Regions from separate parts of the Desulfovibrio oxyclinae DSM 11498 genome, predicted to be linked through region 3. Evidence: predicted binding sites of a transcription regulator. Region 3 holds the regulator's gene; each other region holds the start of a gene.

Region 1 (7,847 bases), on a different contig from region 3:
TCCGGACATTCCCTGAAGGGGTAACCACCCAAAACCTTGATGATTTTCTCGATGGCGCAGATGTCGTTCTGGATGGACTGGACTTTTTCGTTTTCGATGTGCGCCGCATGGTTTTCAAGCGGGCTCAGGAACTCGGGATACCTGTTATCACGGCCGGTCCCATGGGGTTCAGTTCGGCGGTGCTGGTTTTCATGCCCGGAGGCATGGGGTTCGACGAATACTTCGATATTTCAGACGAGACCCCGGTGCGGGACAGGCTGCTCAAATTTGCCATGGGACTTTCTCCTCGGGCCACCCACGCCGGGTATATCGACCTGAACGCAGTGGATATAGACGCCGAGCGTGGACCGTCATCCGCACTGGCCTGCGGACTATGTTCGGCTCTGGCCTCCATGGAAGCCATGCGCGTCATCCTCGGACGCAAGGGCGTGAAGACCGTTCCCTATTATCTTCAGTTCGATGCGTACAAGCGTAAACTGGTGCGCGGAAGGCTTTTCAAGGGGAATCGGGGGGCGCTCCAGAAGGCCAAGCTCTGGGCTTTCAAGAAATTTCTGCTATCTCCCCGTCCCACCGGCAACCGTCCCGTCGCTTCGCCACCCCCCGACAGCGGCGACGGGACGGTGCTGGACTACCTGATCCGCGCCGGGGTCCGTGCGCCGTCTGGCGACAATGTCCAGCCATGGCGGTTCCGCAAGACTCCCGGGCGGATCGATCTTTTCGTGGACAGGGATGCCGACCATAGTTTCTTCAATGTCGCCCAGACCGCGTCTCTCATGTCCTGCGGGGCCGTTGCCGAGAATATGACCGTTGCCGCCCGCGCCTGCGGCCGCAAACTGGAGTTGGAGCATTTCCCCTACAATGATGCGGACTGCGTGTACGGCATGGATCTGCATCATTCGGATGAGCCCGCGGACGACTCCTTTCTCGACGCCATCTGGCTGCGAACCACGAACCGAAGGGATTATTCCAGCGAACCCGTTTCGGACGGCGTCTGGCAGGCCGTCGCAGAGACGTTGAACGGTTTTTCCGGACTTCGCCTTGGCTGGGTCAATGATCGCAAAGGAATAGAGACCTTTGCGAAATCCGTAATGCAGCTGGACATGCTGCGCAGCGAGAACCGTTCATTGCATGAGCATCTTGTCTCCATGATTCGTTTCACTCCGCAGGAAGAGCGCATCACGCGTGACGGTCTTCCTCTGAAGAACCTGGAGGCTGGGAAGCCCGGCGAATTGTTCCTGAGGGCCACCAAGAGCTGGTCCGTCATGCGTGCGGCCAACCTGCTGGGCACATCACGGGCGGTGGCCGCACATTCCGCCCGGGGAATCCGCAAATCCGGCGGTGTGGGATTCATTTCCATGGCTGCCCGGAGTCCCGAGAATTTTTTGGATGCTGGCCGCGCCTTGCAGCGTGTCTGGCTTCGTTTCGCGCATTACGGGGTACAGTTTCAGCCCGCAGCGGCTCCGGCGCTGTTCCGGCTGCGCGTGCTGCTTGAAGGAGAGAGTTCTTTTGGCAGCAACAGGCATCAGGATATCCTGTCCCGGTCGTGGCCGCTTGTGGAAGAGGTCTTTCCCGGCTTTCTGGCCTCGGTTCCCGTTATGTTCTTCCGCGTGGGCTTTGGCCCGGCCATCAGGCATGGAACCCTCAGACGGCCCGAGGAAAGCTTTCTGCACACCTGACTTCCAGTAGAACAATACGCATAACAACAAACCGGTTCATCTTGAGCCGGTTTTTCTTGTGCTTATGTGGCTGATTTTGGCTTCCGGACATCATGGTTGAGGCAGGTTCTTGCGGTTGGCAATATGTTGTCGAAGAGTTGTTCATTGTCCAGAGAAAGCGAGGTGCGTTGAATAGAGGGAGACTGTGTAGCGGTTTCCGACAGTGGGTTGTCAGTCTCGGAAAAGAGTGAAGGGAGCCTCCTTGCGGAGACTCCCTTGATTTTGTGAGGAATCAGGCTAGCCGATTTAGTTCTGGAACTTCCTTCTGAAGCCGAGGAGTCCGAGGAGTCCGAGGCCCAGGATCAGGAAGGTGCTCGGTTCCGGGGTCGCGATGACCGCGGGGTCGGCGATGTCGAGCAGCCAGGGGATCAGCGGGTTGGCGTTGGCGCTGATGTCGGCTTCGCCGAAGAGGGCCACGTCGTAGTCAAAGAGGCTTTCGGTCGGGTCGTTGATCAGGGCGTTGCCCCAGGGAGCCGGACCGTAGGACTGGAAGCCGTACAGGTTGGTTCCGAAGCCTTCAGGAGCGAGCTGGGTATACCAGTAGCTGTCACCGGGAGTCAGAGCCATGGTTGCCCATTCTTCGCCGTTGGTGTGGGTGGCGATACTGGTGGCCAGATCGGGAGAGTTCACGTCTCCGGTAAGGTCGCTGAAGAGCTTCATTACGGAATAGCCGGCCAGTTCATCGGCGCTGAAGATGCTGCCCATGATGCTGCCGAGGCCCGCGTCGTTCCAGGTTACTGCGCCGTCGGTGACGGTGTAGTAATTGTACGTATCATTGGTGGCCTGAAGCGAGTTGAGGGTCAGCAGGCCATCAACATACTGTGCCGAAGCGGCGAAGAAGCCGGTCAGTTCCGAACCCATGGGCTGGGTGACGACGCTGCCGGTTTCGGTCTTGATGTTGCCTGCCTGCAGCACGCCGTAGATGACGTCGCCGTCAACCAGCGGATCCGTGATGGTTTCAGCGGTACGGCCGTAAACGTTTTCAAAGCCGTCGAAGCTGATGTAGTTGTAGCCGCCGGTAAGGATGGGGGCTGCGGCCGCAAGGCTGGCCGTAAAGGCCAAGGTGACGACTGCCAGGGTAAGGGTCTTGATGATTCTCATGACATTCCTCCAAAAAAAGTTGCAAGTTGCTCTTGTGTAAGCAACCGGTGTGCCAAAGTTGTTTGTTGTTTGTTTTCGATGGTTTAAAAGCTGAGGGCCGGTGCACTTTCGGGCTGTTTGTAAACTTGCCCGACAGAATGTTCGGAAGCTCTTGACACTACCAGAAACGCCAGTCTCCGGTTCCGAGTACGTATGCCGCAAGCGCGCCGTTCGTGATCGCGTGGCAAAGGATGGTCTGGGCCAGACTGCCGGTGCGCATGTATATGAAGGTGAACACAAGACCGGCCAGTATCCCGGCCAGCCAGAGGTTGTGCTCCAGCCCGAAGAGGACGGAGGTCGCGACCACGGCGACCATGGTGATCGCCCCGGGGCGGACCTTCGGGAAATCCCTGTTTACGAGATAGCGGGCAAGGAAAGAGCGCCAGAAGAGTTCTTCCATGACGGGAACCACCAGCACCGCACCCGCGACACGGGCAGTCAGCATCAGGACCATTGCCGTGCCGGTGGTTCCGGGATCGTACGGGGTGAGTTCGCCCTGTATGGCAAATGCCCAGTCCATATTCACCCACGCGCCGCAAAGCAGGACGCCGACTGCGATGGTGACCGGGGTCACCCGTGCGTCGGCGAGTTCATTCCAGCGGATTTCGGTGTAGTGTTTTCTGAAAAACCAGAGGAGCAGCCCGGTCAGCCCGGCCCGGAGTGGATAGAACGTATCGAAAAAGTCAGGTGCGAGCGTCTCTTCGGGAAGAAAAGCGGCCAGTTCTGCCAGGGCAATGAAGGCCATGTAAACGGCGAAAGGGATGATTCGTACTGCTGCGGGAGACATGATGCGTCCTTGAGCTTGCTCGTTAGCGGTTCTTGGCTGACTGTCCCGTTTTGATGAAGACGTCCCCGGTGAGGCCGGTGATGAGTTCTCTGTCCTCGTCCATGGAAACGATCACTTCCAGCACTTCGGTATCCGCCTTGTCGCCGGGCGTATCCAGCGGAAGCTTCTTCTTGCCGGTCATCCTGCCGAGGCGCACGACGCTTCCTGCGAAACGCCTCTTGCCGAAGGCGTCCGAGACGAAGAAGGCTGGCTGGCCGAGCTTCACCCCGGCCGCGAATTTCTCGTCCACCTCGGCGCGGATGTTGTATTCCGTGGTGTCGCCGACGGTGAGTACGGGACTTTCGAAGAATATGGAGACGTTTTCCCCGGCGCGGCGATGTGTTCGCAGCACCACGCCGTCTATGGGGGAGCGGAGCAGGGTCTTTTCGAGGTTCGCTTCGCGTTCCCGGGCCTGCATTCTGGCCGCGTCGAATTCGGCGTAGGCCGAGGCGATGTCTTCCTTTCGGGATTGGTCCTTGGCGATGAGGTGGCGCTGAACCGCCTCTTCATACTGTTTCTGGGCGACCCGGAAATCCTTGGTGGCCCGGTCCACCTCTTCCTTGGCGATGAGATTTTTTTCCAACAGCTCCCTTCTGCGCTGCATCTCGACTCGGGCATTCTGCATCACCAGCCGTGCGCGCTCCACCGCGGCCCACGCTTCGCTTTTTTCTTCCTTTCGTGCGCCTGCGACCAGCTTCTCGTAGGTGGCCCTGCGTGCTTCCTGAATGGCGCGGGCCGAAGCGAGCTGTGCTTGATAATCCTCGTTGCGCAGGGTGGCCAGAATCTGCCCCTTTCGCACCGGGTCTCCTTCCTTCACGGAGACGGAATCGATGAGACCGCTGATTTCAAAGGCGAGGGCGCGTTCCTCGGAAACTGGCTCTACCCGTCCGTAAGCGGCTATCCATGGTGAGGATTCTTCAAGGGGCGGCACGGACTCAAAGGCCTCGGTGGAGTTGTCCACCTCCGGCAGCAGTCGTGCCAGCCAGCCCGGTGCCTGATAATGGACGGCAACGGCCAGACCTGCCGTGAGTGCGAGCAGAAGAAGCAGTACTCTCATGTTTTCCTCGACTTTCGGATGTTGTTCATTTCCCTCGGCGGCAGGAGCAGGCCGTCCTCGATGGTGATGATGCGGTCGGCGAACTCGAAGGTGCGCTGGTCGTGCGTGACCACCACCACGGAGCGGGTGCCGTCGTCGGCGAGGGAGGACATGAGGTCCATGACCAGCCTGCCGTTTTCGGAATCAAGCGCTGCGGTGGGTTCATCTGCGAGGATGACCTTTGGCGATCCCGCCAGTGCGCGGGCGATGGCCAGCCGCTGTTTCTGGCCGCCGCTGAGCGTTTCGGGATAAACGTGCGCCTTTTCGGCCATGCCTACGTTTTCCAGCGCTGACATGGCTGTCTCGGCGGAGTCCTTCCTGTTCATGCCCCGCAGGTCGAGGGCCACCATGACGTTCTCGATGACCGAAAGGGTCGGGAAGAGGTTGTACTCCTGAAAGACGAACCCGAGGTTGTCGAGCCGCACTTTGGCGAGGCTGCCTGTGGAAAGGCCGGTGACCGACTGACCGGCTACCACCACATCGCCGTCGGTGGGGCTGAGAATGCAGCCCATGATGGAAAGAAGGGTGGTTTTGCCGCTACCTGAAGGTCCCATGAGCAGCAGCACTTCGCCCTGCTTCACTTCCAGATCCACGCCGCGCAGAGCGTATTCCTGCGAAGGCGGTTCTCCGTATCGTTTGGTCACTCCGGTGAGCGATATGGCGGTGCGTGGCTGTTGCATCTCATCGTCCCTTGAACACGAGCGCCGGATCGAGGGTCATGACCTTCCGGATCGAAATGAGCGAGGAGCTGACGCACATGACCAGCGTCAGGAAGAACATGCCGACGGCCACCTCGAACGGAATGATGATCGCCATGGCCGCGAACTGGCTGATGCTTGCGGCGAGGTAGGAGATGGCGATGCCGAATCCGTAGCCGAGGATGGCGCTCAGGGTGGCCTGTGTGATGAGGATGAAATAAATGTACGAGTTGGGTGCGCCCATTGCCTTGAGTGTGGCAAACTCGCCGATGTGGTCGAGCGTGGTGGCGTAAAGCGTCTGGGCCACAATGACCGTCCCAACCACCAGTCCGAGAAAAGCGGCCAGCAGGATGCTTGTCCCGGCGCCGGTGTTGAGCATCCAGTACTCGCGCGTCTTGTCGCTGAATTCCGTGGTGGTGTAGGAGTCCACGCCGTTCACGTTGCGGGCGATGGAGTCGCGCAACTGGCCGGGAGTGATGCCGTTTTCCGCTTTGGCGAGAATATAGGTGAGTTCATCGGGCCGCAGATGCGAAAACTGTAGCGCCGTCTTGTATGATGCAAAGACGAACGGAGAGGTGGTGAAGGAGCGGATGCCGCGTGTGAAGGCCACGACGCGGGCCTTTCTGCTGTTGATCTCCACGCTCTCCCCCTGTTTCTTGATGCCGAGCTTCTCCATGTACAGCTGGTCGGCCACCACGGCGTCCCTGAGGTCCAGCATGGCGGGGTTGCCCTTCACGAATCCCCAGGGACCGCCCATCTTTTTGTCCGGCTCGAAGCCGATGATTTCGATTGACTCCTGTCCGCCGTCCGGCTTTTTCCAGTCGGCGAACTGGATGATGAATTTGGAGGCCTTCTCCACCCCGGGGGCGGAGAGGACCTGATAATACTTTTCTTTGGTCAGCGGCAGGGCGATGTCGAAGTTCTTGACGCCGGGTGAGGTGACCCAGACGTCGGCTCCGGAGTGGTCGATGACCGCTGATATGGTGTGTGTGAATCCTATGAAAAGCCCTATCTGAATGGTGATGAGCACCACGGCGAACACCACCCCCGTCAAGGTCACGGCGAGCCGGACCTTGTCGTGGAGCAGGTTCTGTCGTGCTATCGTGACGATCATGAGGCAACAGGCTGGGGTGTTTGAGACATGTACCACTGCGAGGCGTAGGCGAGTCCCTGATCGACCGATGTGCTCGGACAGTAGCCGAGAAGCTCACATGCCTTGCTCACATCCGCCACGGAATGGCGGATGTCTCCGGGACGGAACTGACGATAGACGGGTTCCATTGAAGCGACCTCCGGTTTGCGGCGGGCCACGATGTCCCGGATGTGTCCGAAGAGCTGATTGAGCGAAGTCTTCTCGCCGAGGGCCACGTTGAAGACCTGCCCCTTTGCTGCGGGATTTTCCGTAATCGCCGCAAGGATGTTGGCCTGAACGGTGTTGGCTATGTAGCAGAAGTCGCGTGTGGTTTCGCCGTCGCCATATATTTCCGGGCATCGGCCTTCAAGGATGGTGGCGAACCAGCGGGGTATCACCGCCGCGTAGGCGCCGTTGGGGTCCTGCCTCGGGCCGAACACGTTAAAATAACGTAGGCCGATGCACGGAAATCCGTAGCAAGTGTTGAAGACCTCGGCGTAAAGTTCGTTCACGTATTTGGTCACCGCGTAAGGGGAGAGCGGCACGCCGACCATGTCCTCCTTTTTCGGAAGACCGGGCAGATCCCCGTACGTCGAGCTGGACGCGGCATAGACGAAATTGCGCACGTTGGCATTCCGTGCCGCCAACAGCATGTTCAGAAATCCCGAAATGTTGTTGTCGTTGCTGAAGGCCGGGTCGTCCAGAGACCACGGCACGCTTCCGATGGCCGCCTGATGCAGGACGTAATCGCTGCCCGAAACGCATCGCGTGCAGTCGCCGGGGTTGCGGATATCACCGTGAATGAAACTGAAACGTTGCCATTGTCCGGGTTTTACGGACTTGCGCACCTCTTCAAGGTTGTGCTGATAACCTGTTGAAAAGTTGTCCATTCCCACCACGAACTGATCGAGTCTGAGCAGGGTTTCCACCAGGTGTGATCCGATGAAACCGGCGGCTCCGGTGACCGTCCAGCGGCGGGGTTTGAGTCTCAGGGCTTCAAACATCCCGTCTGCAAGGGTTTTCTTCATTACTCCCTCTCCATCACTATCCAGAGGTTTTCTTGTTTCGAAAACTTACTGAGCAAAAAATGTGACAGCGGGTTTTGTGATTTCCAACGTGCTGTTTTTGATAGCAAAAAAAACGCAATTCCCGACTGTGGTCGTATGGATATGCGCATTTGGCTTTTCCGAAGGGAAACAGCTCCCTCGCTGTCCGACTTTGCCGGACAAACAAGGGTTCA
Region 2 (7,847 bases), on a different contig from region 3:
CAGTCCGCGGCCTCGCAGAGTTCATCCCAATTCAGCGCTCTGGGACCGGAGAAGTTGACGGTGCGCACGTCGAAGCCCTGTCGGGCGAAGTCATCGCGGAAATAGATGCCGCCGACCCATGCGACTTTAGGCTTGCTCATTGGCGGCCCTCGCTCGCAGGTAGGAGATGAAATCGTCGATGCCGTTTCGGCGGCAGTCGATGTAATGGGCCACGTAGCGCGCAAAAGTCATTTTCTGCCCGTAGACCTCGTAAAGCGTTTCCGCATTGGTGAAGGCCAGTCCAAAGTGCTCGGCCACGAGCGGATGAATCGGCTGCTGGAATTCGGGGAACGGGTCGCCGCACTGGTCCAGTGCCGCTTCGGTGGGGCGTGCCATTGCAAGGTGATCCAGAATGCCGCAGGCCGAAATATCCATGAGTTCGGCTCCGGGATGGTTCACGGTGTTGAACAGCCGCCTTGTGCGCCAGTGTTCGCGGATGTGGCCGAGGTATTTGATCGGCGTCACTGCTTCGCGAGCTTGCTCACGGCGAAAAGTTTCTTCGAGCAGGTCGTTGAGGCCGAAGTGCTTGGCGGGATGCGAGCGCAGGTACAGAGTGAGAATCTGTTCGTCCGGGATGCCCGCGTCAAGCAGTTGGTCGAGCCGCCTGTCGCGGTAGTCGAATCCCGGCGCGCCGGACCACATGGGCCAGTATCCCAGGAAGAACATGTTCGGGATGCACAGGCTCCGTGCGTTGTCGGCCAGCCGCTTCAGGAGGGTCTGCGACGCCAGCGGCCCCCACTGGTCTCCCAGATATTGATAGAGGAACAGGGAAGCGTGTTCCAGCAACCCGTCGGGCATGGGCTCGCGGGTGTAATTGGTGACGATCCGCGTCTCGAAGCGTTGCGCGAAATCCGGGCTGCGGTTCAGCCGTTTCAGTAGCGGTTCGCCCTGACAGTTGGCGTGTATGACGCAGAGTTCCTTGCCCATTCTTGCTCCCTCGGCATGAGATAGCACCAACGGGGGGCGGTCGCAACTTCCCGGCATGTTTGCAATCCGAAAAGTACGGGTGTAAAAGCCTGAGCCACAAGGAGAAGGAATATGGAACGCAAGCTCGAAGCTGTCGCTGAGGCTGTCCGGCCTCTTGATGCGGCATTGGGAGTCGCGGCACAGGCCCGGCTGGACGATCTGACCAAACCCAAGGGAAGTCTCGGACGTCTGGAGGACTTTGCCAGACGCATATATATGATTCAGGAAGGCCCGGACGCCGTGAAGGCGGACCCCGCCAGAATTTATACGATAGCCGGAGACCATGGGGTAACCGCGGAGGGCGTCAGCCTGTTTCCGCAGGAAGTCACCCGTCAGATGGTGGCGAATTTCCTGAACGGCGGTGCCGGAATCAACGTGCTGGCCCGGACCGTCGGAGCCGAGCTGTACGTTGTGGACGCCGGTTCGTGCGGTGGTGAATACGAGGCGCACCCCAATCTGATTCAGGCCAAGGTCGCGCCGGGAACCGCCAGTCTCGCCGAAGGTCCGGCCATGACGAGGGAGCAGTGTCTCGAAGCGCTGTTGCTGGGCGTCAGGCTGGCTGACGAAGCGCATGTGGCAGGAATCCGCACGCTTGGCACCGGTGACATGGGCATTTCCAATACCACGCCGTCCACCGCCCTTTACTGCGCCTATCTGGGCTTTGACCCCGAGGAAATCACGGGGCCGGGAACCGGACTTGACCGGGAAGGTGTCCGCAACAAGATCAACGTCATCCGCAGGGGGCTTGAAGCCAATCGAAAGATCGTGGAATCCGGCGATCCGCTGGCCGTGCTCGCCGCGCTTGGCGGGTTCGAGATTGCCGCGCTGGCCGGGTTGATCCTCGGTGGGGCCCGCAACCGTCAGGTGGTGTGCGTGGACGGCTTCATATCCACGGCGGCGTACTGCGCTGCGCGGGCCATCTGTCCGCTGGTCTCGGAGTATTGCTTTGTCAGTCATGCATCCGCGGAGCCGGGACACGAGGCCGTCACCGCCAAGCTGGAGCAGGAACCGCTGCTGCATCTCGGCTTCCGCCTCGGCGAAGGAACCGGCGCTGCCTGCGCACTCTTTCTGTTGCGCTCCGCGTGCGACATATTTAACGAAATGGCAACGTTCAGCGAGGCCGGGGTAGATTCCGGAGCCTAGCCGAAACATATTCGATACAGCGAAGGCCCCCGCATTGTCCGATGCGGGGGCCTTCTTCTGTCCAGCCTCGGTCTCCGTCGGGAGACCCGGGGTGAGAGGAGGTGTCGGTAGCACGGCCCGCCGGGGCCGCGGTATTGTCAACCGCCTGCGCCGCTGTGGCGCCCGGAGGCTGGGCCTCCTAGTGATCGCAGGCGTTGTCGCCGGTGACCAGTGCTCCGGCCATGAACTTGTTCACCAGTTCATCCGGATTTTCCGCGGGGCAGCCCGTGACGACGCGCACTCCGGCATCGGTGAACAGGGTCTGCGCCTTGGCGCCCATGCCGCCTGCCAGCACGAGATTGGCCTTCTGTTCGGCCACCCAGCGCGGGATGACGCCGGGTTCGTGCGGGGGCGGTGTCTCCATGGTGGTGGAGATGATACTGCCGGTGTGAGCATCGACGTCCACCATGGCGAACTGCTCGCAATGGCCAAAGTGCTGGGCGAGCCTGCCCGCAGCCACGGGAATGGCGATGCGGATGCGACCGTGCTCGTCGCGCAGCTCTTCAACCTTGGGCAGCTGGCTGTTTTCCTGAAGACTGTCGCCCAGGTCGAGCATGGGCTTGATGATGCTGTTCATTGCCTGCGCGGTGGGAGAATCGTGGTCCACCTTGAGCAGGGGGTATCCTTCGTCGGCGGAGCGGCCCACTTCGGGATCGAGGGGAATGCGCCCGAGGAACTGGATGCCCATTTCCTTGGAGAGTTCCTCGCCGCCGCCGGAATTGAAGATGTTGTGCACGCTGCCGCAGTCGGGGCAGGCGAATCCGCTCATGTTCTCCACCAGTCCGAGGATGGGGTTGCCCACCTGGCGGGCGAAGGTCACGGAACGTCGAACGTCGTCCACGGCCACGCCCTGCGGGGTGGTCACGATGACGGCGTTGGCGTCGCGGCCAAGCGTCTGCAGGGCGGAGAGCGGCTCGTCGCCGGTGCCCGGAGGGCAATCCACGATGAGGTAGTCGAGGTCGCCCCAGGCCACGTCCTGCACGAACTGCTTGATCAGGCCGATCTTCACCGGGCCGCGCCAGATGACGGCGTCAGCCTTGCTGGGCAGCATGAACCCGAGGGACATGACCCAGAGATTCTTGGTCCAGGAGATGGGCTCGATGACCTGATCGCCGATGTGGGGCTGCTGCCCTTCGAGCGAAAGCAGGCGGGGAATGCTGGGGCCGTGGACGTCAACGTCCAGCAGGCCGACTTTCTTGCCCGCCAGCGACAGGGCCACGGCGATGTTGGTGGCGACGGTGGATTTGCCCACGCCGCCTTTGCCGGACATGACGACTATCTTATGCTTGATGCGCGAGAGGGTGGTCTTGAGTTTGAGATCTTCGGGACCTTCGGCGCATCCGCCGGAGGAGCAGCCGCCGCCAGCGGTGGCGGAACTGCAGCTGTTGCAGGCTTCACTCATTGTGGTTCTCCTGAGGTATGTATTTCCGAATACGCTGTTCGGAATTCTTCACATAGACATTCGTGGGCGGATGTCAACGCGTCGAGGTGCCGTGCGGCTACCAGTGGCCGTCCTTGTCCGGGCCGTCCACGGGCTTGATGGAGCCTTCGTTGAAGGCCTGAACCGCATCGCCCACGCAGCCTTCGGTGGCGAGGCATATCTTGATGCCCGCGTGATCCAGCGCACGGAAGGCCTTGGGACCCACATGGCCGGTGATGACGACCTGAGCGCCCGTGTCCGCCACGTTCTGGGCGGACTGGATGCCGGCGCCCTGAGCCGCATTGAGGTTCTGGGTGTTGTCCACATACTCGTTAACGCCGCTGTCCGTGTCGTAGACCACGAATCCGGCCGCGCGGCCGAAGCGGGAGTCGAGGGCGCTTTCCAGGCCGGGCCCGGAACTGCTGATGGCTATCTTCATGACTGGTTCCTCCTTCCTTTGCCCGCTCGGGAGCGGCCCCGGCACATGGCCGTTCCGGGCCTGTTGCGGCATCCGGGCAGGGCAAGGTTATGCAGTGTGTCGTTGCGGAAGGCATCCAGAACCTCCTCGACGCTCCCTCTATGCCAGGAGAGGACGTCAACCCCGGAAGCGTCGAGAAGGTTTCTGGTGCGACCGCACATGGCTCCGCAGAGCAGATGCGTCACCCCGCAGGCCAAAATGGCGGATGTCCTGTCCGTTGGGTCCTTTGAGGGAAGGGATAAATGGCCTGCGGGGCTATATGTACCGTTCTCCGCCGTGAAGAGGCGCAACTCGGGCGCGTTTTCAAAGACCGACGCGAGCCGGTCGCCGTAACAGGCAAGGCAGAGAAGCTTGGTTTCCTTTTCACTCACGCTGCTGCATGAGCATAGGCTGTGCCATGTTTTAAATGTTCGTTATTTTAAGTATTTGTGTGGTTTCGCAAAAAGGGATGAGGCGAAAATGATGCCTCGACGGGCAGGGATGGGCGAACTCTGCGCCCGGTCAGTCCGCGTTGTCGCAACGGGCGAGCATGCGGCGCAGGGTATCCTTTGAAATGTCCAGCTCGCGACATGTGACCATGCGCTTGCCCCCGTTCCGTTCCAGCGCGGCCTTGACCGCCATGCACTTGATCTCCTCAAGCGTTCCCATGGGCATGGTGCCGGAGGGCGTCTTTTCTTCGGGACGAAGGTGTTCCGGAAGGTGCTCGACCTGAATGAAGCCGGATGAACAGAGGATGAAAGCGAACTCCATGATATTTTCCAGCTCGCGCACGTTCCCGGGAAACTCGTGGCGCATGAGGATGCTCATGACGTCTTCCGAAAGCCCCTCGACGTTTTTGCCCTGCACCGCGTTGAAGTGCTTCACGAAGTGGTCGGCGAGCAGGGGGATGTCCGCGCGGCGCTCCCGAAGTGGCGGCAGGCGCAGCGTGACCACGTTCAGCCGGTAGAACAGGTCCTGCCGAAATCCTCCCTCCTTGACCAGCAGGTCGAGGTCGCGGTTGGTGGCGGCGATGACGCGGGCGTCGGAGCTTACCGGTGTGACGCCGCCCAGCGGTTCGAAGGTCTTCTCCTGCAGCACGCGCAGCAGTTTGACCTGAAGCTTGCCGGGCATGTCGCCCACTTCGTCCAGAAAGATGGTGCCGCCGCGTGCGGTCTCGAAACGGCCGGGCTTGTCGCGTCGGGCATCCGTGAAGGCGCCCGCCTTGTAGCCGAACAGTTCGGATTCAAGCAGCGTCTCGGGCAGTGCGCCGCAGTTCACTGGGACGAAAGGGCCTTCCTTGCGGCCGCTGAGCTGGTGGATGGCCTGTGCGAAAAGCTCCTTGCCGGTGCCGGATTCGCCAAGCAGCAGCACGGTGGATTCGCTTCTGGCGATCTGCGGCAGGATGCCGAAGATGCGGTCCAGCGCTTCGCTCTTGCCCACGATGCTTTCAAAGGAATAGGACTCGCGCATTTCACGCCGGATGGCGTGGATCTCCGTCAGATCCCGGAAGGTCTCAACCCCGCCGATGACCTCACCTTCGGCGTTGCGGAGCGGGGCAGCCGAAATGGAAACCGGCCGTTTCTCCCCGTCGGGGCGGATGATGAAGATGGACTTGTTGGTGATCCTTCCGCCATGAGCAAGGCACGATTCAAGAGCGCAGTCCCCGTCGCAGAGGCTTGAGTGGAGAACATCCCAGCACTTGTTGCCCATTGCCTCTGCGGCGGGAACGCCCGTTATGCGTTCGGCGGCCTCGTTGAAGTAGGTGATGTTCCAGTCGGCATCCACCGTGAAGAGGCCGTCGGCGATGGACGAAAATACGTCCTCAAGCGGGAGGTCTTTGGGAAACGGCATGGGCGAGATATAAGCCCTAAAATGTCCTATGTGAAGTGCGGAAATATGCTTTTTTTACGTTTTGCTGGAATAATTCAGGGAGCCGTCCGTGGACGACTCCCTGCCGAAGTGCCGATGAAAGACCGTTTCAGGAGAAACGGGGGTGAAGGCTATGAGCCGAGGTGTTCCTTGAGCTGTTTCACCGCGCAGAACTTGCCGCACATGGTGCACACGTCCTCGTCCTCGGGGCTGCGGCTGTCGCGGATCCTGCGGGCAGTGACCGGATCAAGGCAAAGGCGGTACATGCCTTCCCAGTCCATGTCCGCACGGGCCTTGGCCATTTCACGATCGCGCTGCACCGCCTGCTCATTGCCGCGCGCTATATCCGCCGCGTGGGCAGCGATGCGCGTGACGGCCACGCCTTCGTACACATCGTCCGGACCGGGCAGGGCGAGGTGCTCGCTCGGCGTAACGTAGCAAAGGAAGTCAGCGCCGGACCACGCGGCAATCGCCCCGCCGATGGCGCAGGCCACATGGTCTCGCCCTGCAGCCACGTCCGTGACCAGCGGTCCCAGTACATAGAAGGGAGCATTGTGGCAAAGCCGTTTCTGAAGCTCCATGTTGGCGCGGATCTGGTTCATGGGTACATGCCCGGGCCCCTCAATGATGATCTGCACGCCCGCATCCCACGCCTGTTGTGTCTGCTCGCCAAGGGTGATCAGTTCATGAATCTGCGTCCGGTCCGTCGCATCCGCAAGGCAGCCAGGCCGACACGCGTCGCCCAGACTCAGGGTGACGTCGTACTCACGAGCGATTTCCAGAACCCTGTCGAAATGCGTATACAACGGATTCTCCGCCCCGTTCGCCACCATCCAGCAAGCAAGGAACGACCCGCCGCGGCTGACGATGTCCAGAATACGCCCTTCCTTCTTCATGCGCTCCAAAGCACCCAGCGTGAACCCGGTGTGCAACGTCATGAAATCCACACCTTCGCGAGCCTGATCCTCAACCACTCGAAGCAGGTCGTCGATGGTCATGTCAACGATGCCGCCGCCACGAGCCGTCACGTCCGCAGCAGCCTGATAGATGGGAACCGTCCCCACCGGAACAGGACAGTGTTCCAGCGTCTGCCTCCGCAGGTTGCCCAGCTCACCGGCGATGGAAAGGTCCATCACCGCGTCAGCACCTGCATCCAGCGCCGCACGAAGCTTCAACAGCTCCTGGTCCGGATCCTCATGGTCCGGGCTCGCGCCGATGTTTGCGTTCACCTTGACGCTCAACCCCTCGCCCACGCCACGTAACTCACTCTTCTCATGCAACGGATTATGCGAAATACTCACCCGCCCCGCAGCCATAGAACGCCGAAGCGCCTCCACATCCAATCCCTCCCGCTCGGCAACAAACGCCAAAGCGTCCGAGACCTTACCGGAACGGGCAATCTCCAGTTGTGTCATGAAATACTCCCAATTCTTCAGGTTCAAAGAAATGGGCGGAAAAAAGGCAAAAAAAATTCCACCCGCAGGTGGAACACAGAAGGAATGCGCTTCGCAATGCCGTTTCCTCCGCCGGTACAAGCCGGGTCAGGTTCCAAGGGTTGTCGATCATGCGACTCTCAGCCCACAACAGGGCACCCCTACGGTCAAAAAAGAACCTAGCAAGAGTTGATTCGCCAATCAATGCTTTTTACAAATTGGAAGAGGAATGCGTCCGCCTTTGCCTCCGGCGGGCAGGGGCGCTGCCCCTGCACCCCGCCAAAGGGGCGGGCCCCCTTTGGAATCCCTGGGTTGTCAGCGGGGTTGCAGCTGCCGGGTTCATGCGACCGCATAACTCGCATCCCAGCTGCAACCCCGTTGACGGAAATTTTGGGGTCTGTGCGTCTTGGCTGACGAACTCGATTAACCAAACGACATCTCAAGGGACTCTCGCGGCGCACACGCTCACCAATACTCTCAA
Region 3 (7,847 bases):
ATCCGTGGTTCCTCGGCTGTCAGTTCCACCCCGAGTTCAAGTCCAACCCCATGCGTCCGCATCCCCTGTTCCGCGACTTCATCAAGGCCGCGAAGGAAAACAAGTCGGACGACTAGGAGCCTATGGAATCCGCCAAGCTTTACGAATCCTGCCGGTCCGGCCTGTTTTTCATGGCCGGACCGTGCGCGCTTGAGAGCCGGGAATTGGCGCTCGACGTGGCCCGTCACTTGGCGGACATGGCGAAGCGACTTGATCTGAACCTGATTTTCAAAAGCTCTTTCGACAAGGCCAACCGGACCTCGGTGACGAGTTTTCGGGGGCCGGGCATGTCGCGCGGGTTGGAGATACTGGCCGAGGTCAAGGAAACCACCGGACTGCCTGTGGTCACAGATATTCATATGCCCGAGCAGGCCGCCGTGGTCGCCGAGGTGGCGGACGTCATTCAGGTGCCCGCCTTCCTGTGCCGTCAGACGGACCTTCTCGTGGCAGCCGGTGAGACGGACCGGATCGTCAATGTCAAAAAGGGACAGTTCCTTGCTCCCTGGGACATGGACAATGTGGTCGGCAAGCTGCGTTCCACTGGCAATGAGAAAATCTGGCTCACCGAACGCGGTGCCATGCACGGCTACAACAACCTTGTTGTGGACTTTCGTTCCGTGCCCGAGATGCATGCGTTCGATGTTCCTGTGGTCTTTGACGCCACGCACTCGGTTCAGAAGCCGGGCGGTCAGGGCGCCAGTTCGGGCGGCAACCGTGAATATGTGCCCGTCCTTGCTCGTGCAGCCGTTGCCGCAGGCGTGGACGGAGTTTTCATGGAAGTGCATCCGGATCCGGATAAGGCGCTGTGCGACGGCCCCAACAGCCTGCACCTCGACAGTGTGGAGCCGCTCGTCAAGCAGCTGCTCGCCGTGCGGGAGGCCATCTCATGAGTCGTGCACAGGAGTTGGCCGCCAAAACGGAACTTCTGGTGCTCGACTGCGACGGCGTGCTGACCGACGGAGGCCTGTACTACGACGAGTCCGGGATGCGCATGAAGCGCTTCAATGTGCAGGACGGGCTGGGTATCAAGATCGCGCAGGCCGCAGGGCTTGAAGTGGCGGTCATCACCGGGCTGAATCAGCCGCCGGTAGAGCGTCGCATCAAGGAACTCGGCATCCGACATTATTATCCCGGCAATCATCACAAGGTTCCGCTTTTCGAGGAAATCTGTGAGAATGTCGGAGTTGGTGCGCAGAACGCAGCTTTCATGGGAGACGACTGGGTGGATGCCGGTGTGATGAAGGCTGCCGGATTCGCCATGGCCGTTCCCAACGCCCAGCCGGAGATACTGAACATGGCCGACTGGATATCCACGAAGCGCGGCGGCGACGGCGCGGTGCGGGAGGCCATATCCTTTATCCTCAAGCACCGGGGCCTGCTCGACGAACAGTGGAACAAGTGGGTGGGGTGACATGAAGCTTCGGCCGCTCCTGCTTTGGGGAGCGATCTTTTTCAGCGGCATCGTGTTCGGGTTCATTGTGAAGGAGTATGTTTCACAATCCGAACCCGAAAAGCCCGCGCGCGCCGAAAAGCAGACGCTTGAGGACAGTCCGCTGGTTTCCAGTACGGAAATCAGCGCGGAGGACATCCTGTTGGAGCAGGGGAGCGAAGGTGCGCTCGACTGGAAGCTGCAGGCGCGAAAGGCTGCGTACGATCAGGACAATGGGCTTGTCGTTGTCGAGCGTCCACAGCTCACTGCCTACTTCGGTGATGATCGGCAGGAAGTGTACGTGCGCGCCGACGCTGGCGAAGTGGACCAGCAGAACGATAACCTTACCCTGTACGACAACGTGGACGGACGTTTCGGCATGTTTACGGTTCAGGCCAAGAATTTCGATTATGTCGGAGCCATCGACAAGGTCGTCATCAAAGGTGGCGTGTCCGTGGCCCGGCCCGACCTTGAAGTGAACGCCACAGCTGTCGAGATAGACCTTCTCTCACGGCAGATGGTGGCGGCCGGCGGTGTCGAGGCGGTCGTGAGCACCAGCGCGGTCGGCTCAGACGGGACTTCCGAGCCTGACGAACAAGCGGAGCAGTAATATGTTTTTCAATCGAGTCCTGTACTTCATGTTGGCGGCCCTGTTTGTGGCGCTCCCCGTAACTGACACCTCTGCCCAGGAGTTGGGCGAACTGCGCGAAACTTCGGCGAATCTGAACGTTCGCGAGGCCAGAAATCCCGGCGCAGAGCACGTGCGGACCCTCATGAAAGGTGATCGCGTGCGGGTGGCGCATCCCAAGGACGGTTGGGTTGCCGTCTTTGAACCTGACGCCACCGATTATCCCGAAGCCGAGGCTATCGGCTACGCCAACGCAAAGTATCTCGATAAGGTTCCCGATCCGCGCAAGACCTCAGCAGACAAGGGCAAGGCTCAGGCGCCTGCCGAAGTCGAACCGGCCGAAGGTGCCGGACAGGTTGTATCCGACATTCAGGATGTCCCGCCCAAGCCGCAAGGGCCCACCGGCGTTCCTGTCAAGGTCAACGCGGACCGCATGACCTACGACGAGCAGGGTAAGGTCGTCGCATTCGAGGGTAACGTGGTTGCCAAGCACGAAGGACTCACGCTCACTGCGGACAAGGTCTCCGCTTTCTTCGTCACGGGGGATAAGCGTTTCGACGTGAAAGGCATTGACCGCATCGTCGCCACTGGCAACGTTCATGCGGAGAAGGGCAATACTTCCGGTGACTGCGGCAAGCTGACCTATCTGGTCGAGCCGCGTATCCTGGTCATGGAGCAGGAGCCTGTGCTGCGTGACGGCCCCAACAGCATCACCGGCGAGAAGATTCGTTTTTACGTTCGTGAAAACCGCAGTGAAGTGGTCGGCGGCAAGGGCAAACGCGTCGAGGCCGAGTTTTTCACCAACAGCGGTCTGGAGATTCAGTAGATGGAAAAAGGCCTTTCCGCCTCCGACCTCAGCAAACGCTATGGTCGCAAGGAAGTCGTTCACAGCATCCGGCTGTCGCTCGGTCGCGAGGAAGTCGTGGGGCTGCTCGGCCCCAACGGCGCGGGCAAGACCACGACGTTCTACATGCTGGCCGGGATCGTCAAACCGTACTCCGGTGACGTTTATCTCAACGGCAGAAATATCACCGACCTGCCGTTGCACGAACGGGCCCGTCTGGGCGTGAGCTATCTGCCGCAGGAAAGTTCCATCTTCCGCAAACTGACGGTTCGCCAGAACCTCCAGATAATCCTTGAGCAGACCGACATGACGCCTCGCCAGCAGCGCGAGCGTGCAGACGAGCTCATGGATATGTTTTCCATTACCAAGCTGGCCGATCAGGCATCCATGTACCTTTCCGGCGGCGAACGGAGAAGGCTTGAGATCGCCCGCGCGCTCATCATGAGCCCGGACTTCATTCTGCTCGACGAACCGTTCGCCGGCATCGACCCCATCGCGGTCATCGACATTCAGGAGATCATCTCCGTGCTCAAGAGCATGGGTATCGGTATTCTCATCTCCGACCACAACGTCCGGGAGACCCTGAATATCTGCGACCGTGCCTACCTCGTGTACGAGGGCACCATCATCCTCGACGGCACCCCCGCCGACATCGTCCAGAGCTCTCGGGCCCGCCAGATTTATCTGGGCGAAGACTTCTCGCTCTAGCTTTTTTCAAGAGTTCCACCCTTTGGTCGTTTACAGTCGCCCGGAAGGTTGGTACAGTTTTTTCATGCTCATTGTATTGCGTATGTAAAATCAACATTTGCGGTTGGTTATCCGGTCTTTCTTGCGGTAGCCGAAAGCATGTGGCATACTCTTACACAAGAGATTCGGGCTGTGTGCCCGAATCAAATGACCAATTTATGTCGAGAACCGGGTGGGACGCCCGCACGAATAGAGAAACCGTATGGGGCTTGAACTCAGGCAACAACTCAAGCTGACGCAGCAGCTGGTCATGACGCCACAGTTGCAGCAGGCAATCAAGCTGCTGCAGATGTCGCGCCTTGAGCTGGTTGAAACGGTTCAGCAGGAGCTTCTTGAAAACCCGTTCCTGGAGGAGTCCGAGAACGAGGCGGTTCAGGAGGCGCCCGAAAAGGAGTCCGACACGCTCAAGGAAGCGGGTGAGGGCACCGATGAATCCGTCATGCGCGATGCGGACTGGGACAACTACATGGGAGAATTCTCAAGCTCGTCCAAGCAGTCGCAGGTTCGTGAGTACGAGTCCCCTGAAGAGGGCCTGACGTTCGAAGCCCGTCTTGCCTCCAAGCCATCCCTTGAAGGGCACCTCGGCTGGCAGATCCGTCTCTCCGACTTCACGGATCAGGAAGTCGCAATCACTGACGTTATCATAGGCAATCTCGACTCCAACGGCTATCTTCATGCCAGCATGGAAGAGCTTTGCGAGATGATTCCCGGTGTTGATGGGGAGCTTGTCGAGTCGGTCGTCAAGCGCATTCAGCGCCTTGATCCGGTGGGAGTTGCATCCCGTACGCCGCGGGAATGTCTGCTCGTCCAGATGGAGATGCTTGGCATCGACGATCCCATCCTCGTTTCGATAGTCACCGAGCACCTTGAAGACATCGAAAAGAACCGCTTCAAGCCGCTGGCCCGCAAGTTCAAGATTTCTCTGGAAGAGCTCAAGGGGTACCTTGAAGAGCTTCAGAAGCTCGACCCTATGCCCGGAGCCAATTTTTCCAGTACGGAGCCGCATTACGTCAGCCCCGACGTGTATGTATACAGCTACGGGGACGACTTTGTGATCGTGCTCAACGAGGATGGTCTGCCGCGTCTGCAGATGAACCAGTTCCTCGCCGATACGGTGCAGGGCAGGGCGGACCTGGACAAGGAATATTTCCGTGACAAGATGAGCTCCGCCGCGTGGCTGATGAAGAGTCTGTATCAGCGTCAGCGCACGCTCTACAAGGTCATGGAGAGCATTGTGAAGTTCCAGCGCGAGTTCTTCGAGGAGGGCGTGACCAAGCTCAAGCCGCTGATCCTCAAGGAAGTGGCCGAGGACATCAACATGCATGAGTCCACGGTCAGCCGCATCACCACGAGCAAGTACGTGTCCACTCCGCACGGTATTTTCGAGCTCAAATTCTTTTTCAACAGTGCTCTCGACCTCGGCGACGGTTCGCAGGTCGGGTCGGAAAGCGTCAAGGCGCTCATAAAAAAACTCATAAGCGAGGAGGAGCCGAAAAAACCGCTCAGCGACGAAAAGATCGGCGAGATACTCAAGGAGCGTTTGGATGTGAACATCGCCCGCAGGACCGTGGCAAAGTACCGGTCCGCCATGGGGATTCCATCATCGTCCAAGCGCAAGAGCTATTTTTAGTAAAGGCTTGTCATTACCCAATAACCAGGAGGGTATACCATGAATGTCAGCTTCACCTTCAAGAACTTCGATCCGTCTCAGCATCTGCGGGATTACGCCAACAAGCGCTTCGCCAAGCTCGGCAAGTTCTTCAAGGACACCGACAATGCGGATCTTCAGGTGAACCTCATGGTGGAGAAGCTCCGTCACAAGGCGGACGTTATCCTGGATGCGGACACCGTGCATCTGACGGCTATCGAAGCCTCAGAGGACATGTACGCCACCATTGATCTGGTGCTGGACAAGCTTGAGGCGCAGCTTCGCAAGCAGCGTGAGAAGATGAAGGGCAAGACCAGAAAGGTCCGCCAGGAGCGGGAAGTTCGCATGAACTACCTGAACTACGGTGATGACCGTCGCGCCGAACCCACCATCGTGGGGACGGACAGCTATGTGCCCAAGCCCATGTCCGTGGACGAAGCTGCCATGCAGCTCGACACCATGGATCATGAGTTTCTCGTCTTCAGAAATAGCGAAACCGAGGGCGTCAACGTCATCTACAAGCGCGACAACGGAGACTTCGGCCTCATCGATCCCGGATTCTGATCAATGAAACTTGGTGATTACCTTGATAAGGACCTGATTCTCTCCGACATGGCCTCGGCCGACAAGGCCGGGGCCCTCGGAGAGCTTGTCGTTCCACTGCAGGAACGCTTCCCGGAAATGGATTCCGACCTTGTTCTGCGCGTTCTCAAGGAACGGGAGGAGCTCGGAACTACCGGCATCGGGGACGGCGTGGCCATACCTCACGGCAAGCTGGATTCTCTGGACCAGATTGCGGTGGTGGCGGGCCGAAGCCGCGACGGACTTGATTTCGAGGCGCTCGATTTCAAGCCATGCCACATTTTCTTTCTCGTGCTCGCGCCGGAACAGGTTGCCGGGATGCATCTGCGTATTCTTGCGCATATTTCAAGGCTCCTGAAGGACGATTCCTTCCGTAAGGCATTCATGGAAGCGGAAGGGCAGGATGAACTCTGGAAACTGCTCAAGAGCGCATAGCAGGCCATGACTCCACGCAATGCTTTTACGGTGATCATCGTAACCGGTCTTTCGGGCGCGGGTAAAAGTACCGCCATCCGGGTTTTTGAAGACCTTGGATTCTTTTGCGTGGACGGACTGCCGGTGAGCATGGCACCTAAGCTGGCCGAGCTTTTCCGCCAGAAGGACGACCCCCGGCAGCGCGGACTCGTGCTTGGACTCGATCTGCGGCAGGACGATTTTCTCGAAGAGTGGAATGAAGCGTTGGAATCCATGGACAACATGGGTGCCCGTGTCGAAATCTTTTTCGTGGAAGCGCGGCTCGAAACGCTCGTGACGCGTTACGCCATGACTCGCCGTCCGCACCCTCTTGAGAGTTCCAGCCTCGGCCTGGAACAGGCTCTGGAAAAGGAACGTGATCTGCTCGCGCCGATCCGCCAGCAGGCTGCGCTGGCCATCGACTCCACACAGTACTCGGTGCATGATCTGCGCCGCGTCATTCAGGAGAAGTGGACCACAGTACAGGAACCCGCCCGCGGTATGCGTGTTCATGTGTTGTCCTTCGGTTTCAAGTATGGAATGCCGATTGAAGCGGATCTGGTGTTCGATATGCGCTTTCTGCCCAATCCTTACTTCGATGCCGACCTCAAGGCGGGGTCCGGCAAGGATGACGAAGTGGCTGAATTCGTACTCGGCAGGGAGCCGGGCAGTGAGTTCATTGGCCGGTTCAGGGACTTCATTGACTACATTCTGCCTCTCTATGCTGACGAAGGGCGGTACAGAATAACCATTGCCATCGGGTGCACCGGCGGCAGACATCGCTCCGTGGCAGTGGCAGAGAATCTTTTTGCCAATCTGAAGGACAACGGATACTCCGTAACTCTGGAACACCGACACATGGAACTTGGGTAGGCACTCATGGCTGAGACCGGACAGGAAATCGGCGCTGGCGTCCTCGTGGTGACGCACGGAGCCTTCGGAAGGGAACTCATCAACGCGGCAGAGACCGTGCTCGGACCGCAGGAGCGTACCGAGTCGGTGGGCGTGGATGTGGACAAGGGCGTGGACAAGACCGTGGAAGCCATCAGGAGCGCCATTCAGCGCAACTCCGACAACCGCGGCACCATCATCCTTACGGACCTTTTCGGTGGCTCTCCAACGACCTTGAGCCTTTCGTTGCTCAAATCGGAGAAGGTTGAAGTTGTCACCGGCGTCAACCTGCCGATGTTGGTCAAGGCGCTTCAGTCACGCCAGAAGCCGCTTGCGGAAATTGCATCTGACGCGGCGGAGGCCGGACGACAGGGCATCAAGGTGGCCGGCGCGCTGCTCAATGCCAAACCGGGCTCCAAAAAGGGGAAGCACTAGATGGCGCTCATTCGCATCGACAGCCGCCTCATTCACGGTCAGGTCATTGAGTCCTGGCTTCCCTACACCGGTGCAACGGTCATCGTCGTGGCCAACGATGAGCTATCGGTCGATATTATGCAGCAGCAGATAATGTCGCTTGCCATCCCCG
Region 4 (7,847 bases), on a different contig from region 3:
AAAGAGTCATCCCTGTCAGCCTTGCCGCTTCGACGAGAGGTAAAAGCCTGAAAGAACTTAATGGCAATATAAACTGCTGCCATCAAGAGAAGGATCATCCAGATGAATCCGAACATGCCTCCACCCATGAACCAACCGGGGCCGCCTCCATTAAAGAATCCGAAATTGCAACTCCACATGATATGATCTCCTTATGAATATGAAAGACGAGGGGGATTGGTCTCCCCCTCGCGTAGTATAGTTGGGCCTACCACCAAGGGCAGTTGTAACCATAGCCGTTGTCGTAACTATTGTAGCCCATCATGCCGCGTCCCATACCCGGGCCCATCATGCCGCGTCCCATACCCGGGCCCATCATGCCGTAGGTGGGAAGATTCTGAGCAGCAGCCACTTCATTCAGCTTGACGATCTTCGCATTGATTTGCTCGGTCAGACTGCGAGCCTTCTTGGCATCCGGTTCAGGGCTTGCCATGACGGCAGCCAGTTCAGCGCGGTCTGCATCAATCTCTGCCCTCAGCTTGGCGGTGGAGTTCAGGAAGTCCTGATACGCCTTGTTGTTGGTATTATAGGATTGAGCGTTGTAGCCATAGCCGCCATACCCACCGCAGCCGTAACCCCATGCCATTGCATCGGATGCGGCGAATGCCAAACCAACAGCCATAACCAGTGCCAAAGTGATAATGTTCTTCTTCATGATAAGTTCTCCTTTTGAGTGTTTTGTGAACAAGCTTTGCATTGGTTAAGGCAAGACCGATGCCAAGTTTTTCATTGCTCATACAAGTATCTGAATAATAAGGATTAAATTTTTAAAACGAGAATTATTGGCTTTGATTCTGTTAGGGTTACTTGGCTGCATTGCTCAAAAAGCGTACACATGAATGACAAAGAGCGTCTAAAATTTAGACAACCTGCCCCCGGCTAGCAAAGGAAGCATGATAATGAAAAACAAACTCAACAATTTTTTAGGTAGTATTTCACCTTGGGCCGTTATCGGAATGAGCCTCATCCTCGTCATCGTGGTGCTCGTTTTGGCGTTCATGAATTACAACCGCGAAAAACAATATATGAGCCGTGTGCTCAGTGAAAAAGGCTCTGCCTTAATCAAAGCCTTCGAAGCTGGAACACGGACCGGGATGATGGGGATGTTGGGCGAGGGGCCCAATTTACAGGTGCTGATGCAAGAAATCGCCACCCAACCCGACATTCTCTACATTGCTGTTGTTGACTCCTCAGGAGAAATATTGGCGCATAGTAACGATGTTGAAATCGGACAGCAGTTTATTTCCAAAAAAGCAATGGCGAATTTGAATGTCACCAATGATATCCAGTGGCGTGTCGTGACTGAGTCCAATCACCCCAAGTCATTTGAAGTATATGAGCGATTTCTCCCTGCTTTGGGGCAACGCTCCCAATCGATCCCGTCCTCTCCCATGCAGCAAAGAAGACGAGACATGATGCAGCGAATGATGGGCAGGCGATCAGGTGAAAAGAGTGATGATTGGTGCCAGCCAGGGTGGATGAGTGGACTCAAGCAAGACAGGATTTTGGACCCTGCTGAACGCCCAGCCATTTTTATAGGTATGGACGTGGCTCCTTTTGAGGAGGCGATCGCTGAGGACATATCATTAACTCTCACCATGTCGGGGATATTGCTTCTTCTGGGACTTGGCGGGGTAGTGTCTTTATTCTGGATGCAAAGTCACATGCGTTCCAAAAAAATGCTGCAAGGCTCTCAAGCCCTCACCGAAGAAATGGTGGCGAACATACCGGAAGGTCTTGTTGTATGTGACCCGCATGGACGAATCACCTATGTCAACGAGATTGCCCTGAATTTGTTGGAATATGACTCCAAGGAAACTGAGCAGATAGTGGGACAGCTGGCCGATACTGTTTTGCCGAAGCAACTTTGGGAGCTTCGATCCTCAGTGAGCAAGGAGAACCCGGTTGTAGAGAAGGAGATGGAGTTAATACAGAGTAGTAACCGGAAGCTTCCCGTTACAACAGTTGTCACCGACATCATCACGAATGATGGGGCTTATGTTGGCCAATTATTCATGATCCGTGACCTGAGTCAGGTCAAGGAGCTTCAAGATGAAGTCCGCAAAGCCGATAGGATGGCAGCCATCGGCCATCTTGCCGCTGGAGTTGCCCATGAGGTGCGAAATCCACTGAGTTCCATCAAGGGGTATGCAACGTATTTCGGTTCCTTGTTTGATGAAGGGAGCGACAACCGCAAAGCCGCAGAGGTCATGACATCGGAAGTTGACAGGTTGAACAGGGTTATATCCGAACTGCTCGAAATGGCCCGCCCTGCGGATATCAAACTGCGAGAGACAGAAGTCGTTACACTTCTTGAAAGCTCAATGCGACTGGTCAAGCAGGAAGCCGATAATGCAGGGGTGTCTGTTTCTCTCGATATTTCAGCGGAAGTCGGATCGATTCCTCTTGATCCTGATCGGATGACACAAGCCATGATCAATCTATATGTCAACGCGATTCAGGCTATGCCGGAGGGAGGAAAGCTTGATGTCGACGTTAGTAGACAAGAAGGGGCTATCTTATTGAAGGTGTCGGATACAGGGACTGGCCTTCCTGAAGGGGAAGCTTCGCGTGTTTTCGATCCATACTTCACCACAAAGCAAACAGGTACAGGATTGGGACTCGCTATCGTCAGCAAGATCATCGAAGCGCATTCCGGCGAAGTGCAAGTTGAGCATACAGGACCAAACGGTACGACTTTTTCTATTTCAATCCCGACGAAGAGCGAAGGAGCGGTATAGGTATGAGTGCTTTGATTTTGATTGTCGACGACGACAAGGCGCACCTCTCAATGCTTGAAACAATGCTCAAGGGGTGGGGATATTCCGTTGAGGGAGTTGAAGATGGTGCGGACGCAATTGAAAAGGTGATGGAGACCCCCTTTGACGCAGTGCTGATGGATGTTCGCATGGCCAAGGTAGGCGGTATTGAAGCCCTGAGTCGTATCAAAGAGTACAATCCTGCAATACCGGTTGTGATCATGACTGCATACACCTCTGTTGATACCGCAGTAGAGGCGATGAAGTTAGGCGCTTACGATTACCTTACAAAGCCGCTTAATTTCGAGGAACTTAAGATGACTTTGGAGCGTTCACTGGACCACATGACGCTTATCAAGGAGAACGAATCCCTCAAGGAAAGAATATCGGAAAACTCCAGTCTGACGAATATCATTGGCAATAGTAAGCCAATGAAAGAGCTTGTCGGTATGGTGAAAACTGTCGCCTCGACCGAAGCGACGATTCTGATCTCCGGTGAGAGCGGCACCGGGAAGGAGCTGTTTGCCAAAGCGATCCACGCAAACAGCAACCGAAAAAAAGCACCGCTTGTAACAGTTAATTGTGCAGCTTTGACGGACACGCTCTTGGAGTCCGAACTCTTTGGACACGAAAAGGGGGCGTTTACAGGAGCGGACAAGAAAAGGGATGGCCGTTTCATGCAGGCCAATGGAGGGTCCATCTTTTTGGATGAGGTCGGTGAAATACCGATGCCCATGCAGGCCAAGTTGCTGAGAGCTATTCAGGAACGGGAGATTCAACGAGTTGGTAGTGACAAGGTCTTTAACGTTGATGTCCGAATAATCGCGGCAACCAACAGGGATTTGAAGGACGAAGTCGAGAAAGGGAATTTCAGGGAAGACCTATACTACAGGCTGAATGTTGTGAATCTTTGGATTCCGTCTTTAAGGGATCGTGGAGATGATGTGCCATTGTTGGCTGCCTTCTTCATAAAACGTTTTTCCGAGTTCAACAGGAAGCAGTTGAAAGGATTTACCCCAATGGCGATGGACGTTTTGGTGAAATATGATTGGCCGGGCAATGTCCGTGAATTGGAGAACGCCGTCGAGCGAGCTGTTATCCTGACCCCTGGAGAATATGTGTCTGAAAAAGACCTACCCCCAGCACTCACTCAGCATTTTGAGAGTGTTTGCGGCGCAAGTGATAGTCCGCAAAGTCTTGGCGGTAAATCCTTGCAGGAGATAGAAAAGGTCGCCATTGAAGAAACCCTTGCTCAGACGGGAGGCAACAAAAGCGAGGCAGCAAAACTCTTGGGTGTTACAAGAACAACCTTGGATAACAAAATTAAGAAGTACGAAATTCTCATCAAAAAATAGTGAACGCTGGTCGTCCTACTTTTCTAGAATGCCTAGCAACCCTGGTTCGCTTTTCTTAGCGTGCGTTTTTTTCCTTTCTATGGAGTGACCCCTATTCGAGTGCGGTGGCGCCTTCTTCATTATGAATGAGGTTCTTGATGATTTGCATTATTTTGCTCCTTGTCGTTGAAGGTTTTCCCCGCCCTAGCTGCCGGCCGCGCCGGTCATGCTGTTGGCGATGGAGGTGAAGGTATCGGACACGGTACTGCCGAGGGTGGACACGGCGGTGACGATGCCCGCCGCGATCAGGGCGGCGATCAGGCCGTATTCCAGCGCGGTAGCGCCTTCTTCGTTGCGGATTAAAGTCCTGAGCATCTGCATTGAAGACTCCCGTTGGCTTGGATGACCGCAGCCTAGCTGCCTGCCGCAGCTCCGGTCATGCTGTTGGCGATGTTGGTAAATGTGTTGGACACCGTGGTTCCGAGTGTAGAAACGGCGGTCACGATGCCTGCTGCGATCAACGCGGCGATCAGACCGTACTCCAGCGCGGTTGCGCCTTCTTCGCTACGGATGAGGGTCATGAGGGTCTTCATTTTTCTTCTCCTTGTTTCATGAAGATACTTCCATGGCGTTTGCACGCCGCATCGAACTTGCCCACCATTGAGCAACCCGCGTGCCACAAACCGGGAAATCCTCCTAACTTTGACGCAACCCACTACTTCCAAAGGAAATATTTGTGATATTGAAATTCTTCGTACCTGCCACCGTTTTAAATCGGGGCCCCATTAATCTATTTTTTGTAGACTCATCAAAATAGAAAATCCCGGCACTCCGAGGAACAATCCTCAGAATACCGGGTCGTTATCGGTCCACAAAAAATGGACTACGTTGAAAATGCGGCTGCGTCGATGTGGTGCTTGCGCAGTTTGTTCCAGAGGTTTTTCGGAGTGATGCCAAGGAGTGTCGCGGCCTCGGTCTGGACTCCACGGGTTCTGGACAGGGCATTGGTGATCAGCCTGCGTTCAAAGGAATTGATGGCTTCGCGCAGTGGCATTTTCATCTCTTCAAAGCCGGCCCCCGGTGCCTGCTCCGGCGCGTCGCCGCCCGGCGTTCTGGAAAAGGCAAGTTCCAGTTCGGATGCGTGTATCACCCCGCCCTTGCTGAATATCGCCGCGCGCTCGATGGCGTTGGCAAACTGCCGGATGTTGCCCGGCCAGCTGTATTCGTACATTTTGCGCATTGCCATCTTGTCCGCGCTGCGAACGTCGGTGCCGAGCTTGACGTTGGCCTGCTGGATAAAGTGTTCCACCAGCCGTGGAATGTCTTCCCTGCGCTCCCTGAGCGGTGGCAGATGGATGGAGGCCACGTTGAGCCTGTAATAGAGATCGCTGCGAAATTCTCCCGCATCCACGCGCTGTTCCAGCTCCTGGTTGGTGGCGGCGATGATGCGCACGTCGAAGCTGATGGACTTGGTGCCGCCCACGCGCTCCACCTGCTTCTGCTCCACGGCCCGCAGCAGTTTCGGCTGCAGGTGCAGGGGCATATCACCAATTTCATCCAGCAGGATGCAGCCGCCCTCGGCCTGCTCGAACTTGCCGGGCCGGGAGGTTGTTGCACCGGTGAACGCGCCCTTCTCATGGCCGAAGAGTTCGCTTTCCAGCAGGCTTTCAGGAATTGCCGCACAGTTGAGCTTCACGAACGGGCCACCCGCCCGAGAACTCATGGCGTGGATGGTGTCTGAAATCAGCTCCTTACCGGTACCCGTTTCACCGAGCACCAGCACGTCGCAGTCCAACTCGGCCACCCGTGCCAGCCGCTCCTTCACTTCCTGCATGGCAGGACTGTCGCCGATGATCTTATCCAGCGGTCCAGAACCCTTGAGGTTTCGCTTGAGTGCCTTCAGTTCGGCCTGAAGGCTGCGCTTCTCCAGCGCCCGCCGGATCACCACCTCCATTTCCTTTATCTGAAAGGGTTTGTTGAAATAGTCGTAAGCGCCGTGGCTCATGGCCTGCACACCGGTATCGCGGGTGCCGTGACCCGTTATGACGATCACGTCCGTTTCCGGCGCCACGGCCCTGAGCTTGGGCAACGCCTCAAGACCGGACATACCCGGGAGCTTCACATCATGGAGAATCAGGTCCAGCCCGCCTTTTTCGGCACGTGTGATGCCTTCCTCGGCGGTCTCAGCCTGCTCCACGGTGAAGCCCAGCTCATCAAGCGCTTCCACCAACATGCCTCGGAAGGCGCGATCGTCATCCACTACAAGTATTCGTTCAGCCATTTGCTCACCCGGTTTCCCTTTTCTACCATGACGGGCCGGTGCAATCCACAAAAAATGGATCAAAAGTTACGACCAAATCAGCCCTCGGCCGAAAGTGTTTTCGGATCGAGAGGCCGCATATACACCGTATACGTAGGGCCCCCGAAGTTGGTCACAAAAAAAATCCACTTTTGATGGAGAGTGGCACACGGGTTGCTCATGTCCTGTCAAACGCGGGATTTCCCGCCGGAGGAAAATGGACATGAGACAAGATCATTCATCCAAAAGCGGAATGGCCGCAGCGGAACTCGGGCTCATCCTCCCCTTCATGGCGCTTCTTCTTTTCCTGCTCATGGAAGGAAGCAACGCCATGCACGCGCATTCGTCTCTGGTGGAAGCCAGCCGAGAAGGCGCAAGGATGGTGCTGATGCAGGGCGAAGCCGGAGCCGACGTGCAGCAACTGGTGCGAAGCCTCGTCTCCGATCTGCCCTCGGAGGATGTGGACGTCCGCGTATCCACCGATACGGACGCGCGCACGGTGACCGTGCTCGCCAGCTATGAATATCAACCAGTAATGGGAGGCCGGGATGCTCTGGAAATGCTCGGCGGCGAAGACGTGCTCGTCATCGAAGCGGGCACGACAATGCCGCTTCCCTAACAGTGAACGCCTCGGCGCGGTAAGCATGGTCATGGCCATGGTCATCCCCGCCGTACTGGCCATGGTGGGCCTCGCGCTCGATCTGGGCAATCTATACTCTGCTCACACCCGCCTTCAGGCCGCAGTCGATTCCGCCGCGCTGGCCGGAAGCCTCGAACTGCCCTACGACCCCGATCTGGACAAGGGACTCGTCCGGGCGGCCGCCACCGGAATGCTGGAAAAGAACTACCCCGGTTCCGAGCTGGACAGTCTGATCCCGGGTACCATGATCCGAAGCGTCAACGTGCAAGCCCATGCGGACGTGGACCTGCTGATTCTCGGCTTCCTCGGTCTTTCCGCCCAGCGCGTGGAGGCTGCGGCGAGCGCCGGATTCAACAAGCTCGAAGTGGTCTTTGTCATCGACAACTCCGGCAGCATGAAGGGCACTCCCATTAATATGGTCAAACAGGCTGCGGGCGAGCTGGTGGACCTCATCATCCCCGACGGCTCGGAAACCGATACCAAGATCGGGCTGGTGCCCTTCCGGGGCAAGGTCAACGTGGGCGAAGCCGCGGGCGACGGTCTCTCCGGCTGCCGCAACGCGGACGGCTCCCTCAATCAGGGCATCCACGAGGACTTCATGGATCTGTATTGGGACCTGCCCTACTACTATCGTCGCCGCGTGAATCTGGACACCTGCTCCAGCATCCCCGAAGCGCAGGAGCTGACCAGAAACAAGAGCGCGGTCATCGCCTCGCTGAACAGCCAGACCGCCACGGGCGCGGCCTCGGGCACGGTGATCCCGGAAGGCCTCAAGT

What was found. The regulator sigma-54, encoded in region 3, starts transcription at its own class of promoters, with help from an activator protein. The targets are predictions, from matches to a motif close to CTGGCACGGNNNNTGCTT.
Region 1: the regulator sigma-54 is predicted to act here: its motif matches at 2,855-2,872, upstream of B149_RS0105145 (PEP-CTERM sorting domain-containing protein).
Region 2: the regulator sigma-54 is predicted to act here: its motif matches at 4,467-4,484, upstream of B149_RS18310 (NifB/NifX family molybdenum-iron cluster-binding protein).
Region 4: the regulator sigma-54 is predicted to act here: its motif matches at 4,795-4,812, upstream of B149_RS0115535 (Flp family type IVb pilin).

What each region holds. Positions count from the first base shown of each region.
Region 1 covers NZ_AQXE01000003.1:224,005-231,851, reverse strand. The annotation lists gene B149_RS0105150 (ThiF family adenylyltransferase) at 1-1,676, shown strand, start outside; gene B149_RS0105145 (PEP-CTERM sorting domain-containing protein) at 1,962-2,816, opposite strand; gene B149_RS0105140 (CAAX prenyl protease-related protein) at 2,974-3,642, opposite strand; gene B149_RS0105135 (HlyD family secretion protein) at 3,665-4,738, opposite strand; gene B149_RS0105130 (ABC transporter ATP-binding protein) at 4,735-5,457, opposite strand; gene B149_RS0105125 (ABC transporter permease) at 5,459-6,589, opposite strand; gene B149_RS0105120 (SDR family oxidoreductase) at 6,586-7,635, opposite strand.
Region 2 covers NZ_AQXE01000008.1:25,206-33,052, forward strand. The annotation lists gene B149_RS0109715 (glycosyltransferase family protein) at 1-140, opposite strand, end outside; gene B149_RS0109720 (WcbI family polysaccharide biosynthesis putative acetyltransferase) at 127-966, opposite strand; gene cobT (nicotinate-nucleotide--dimethylbenzimidazole phosphoribosyltransferase) at 1,078-2,148, shown strand; gene B149_RS0109730 (iron-sulfur cluster carrier protein MrpORP) at 2,327-3,589, opposite strand; gene B149_RS0109735 (NifB/NifX family molybdenum-iron cluster-binding protein) at 3,687-4,046, opposite strand; gene B149_RS18310 (NifB/NifX family molybdenum-iron cluster-binding protein) at 4,043-4,456, opposite strand; gene B149_RS0109740 (sigma-54 interaction domain-containing protein) at 4,587-5,915, opposite strand; gene thiC (phosphomethylpyrimidine synthase ThiC) at 6,065-7,348, opposite strand; TPP riboswitch at 7,435-7,539, opposite strand.
Region 3 covers NZ_AQXE01000010.1:98,548-106,394, reverse strand. The annotation lists gene B149_RS0111965 (CTP synthase) at 1-116, shown strand, start outside; gene kdsA (3-deoxy-8-phosphooctulonate synthase) at 123-929, shown strand; gene B149_RS0111955 (KdsC family phosphatase) at 926-1,450, shown strand; gene lptC (LPS export ABC transporter periplasmic protein LptC) at 1,452-2,078, shown strand; gene B149_RS0111945 (LptA/OstA family protein) at 2,080-2,922, shown strand; gene lptB (LPS export ABC transporter ATP-binding protein) at 2,923-3,648, shown strand; gene rpoN (RNA polymerase factor sigma-54) at 3,890-5,317, shown strand; gene hpf (ribosome hibernation-promoting factor, HPF/YfiA family) at 5,357-5,899, shown strand; gene B149_RS0111925 (PTS sugar transporter subunit IIA) at 5,903-6,352, shown strand; gene rapZ (RNase adapter RapZ) at 6,359-7,243, shown strand; gene B149_RS0111915 (PTS sugar transporter subunit IIA) at 7,250-7,696, shown strand; gene B149_RS0111910 (PTS sugar transporter subunit IIB) at 7,697-7,847, shown strand, end outside.
Region 4 covers NZ_AQXE01000019.1:2,021-9,867, forward strand. The annotation lists gene B149_RS0115510 (SHOCT domain-containing protein) at 1-179, opposite strand, end outside; gene B149_RS0115515 (hypothetical protein) at 248-694, opposite strand; gene B149_RS0115520 (ATP-binding protein) at 939-2,780, shown strand; gene B149_RS0115525 (sigma-54-dependent transcriptional regulator) at 2,783-4,153, shown strand; gene B149_RS0115530 (Flp family type IVb pilin) at 4,337-4,513, opposite strand; gene B149_RS0115535 (Flp family type IVb pilin) at 4,546-4,725, opposite strand; gene B149_RS0115540 (sigma-54-dependent transcriptional regulator) at 5,016-6,413, opposite strand; gene B149_RS0115545 (TadE/TadG family type IV pilus assembly protein) at 6,655-7,050, shown strand; gene B149_RS0115550 (VWA domain-containing protein) at 6,980-7,847, shown strand, end outside.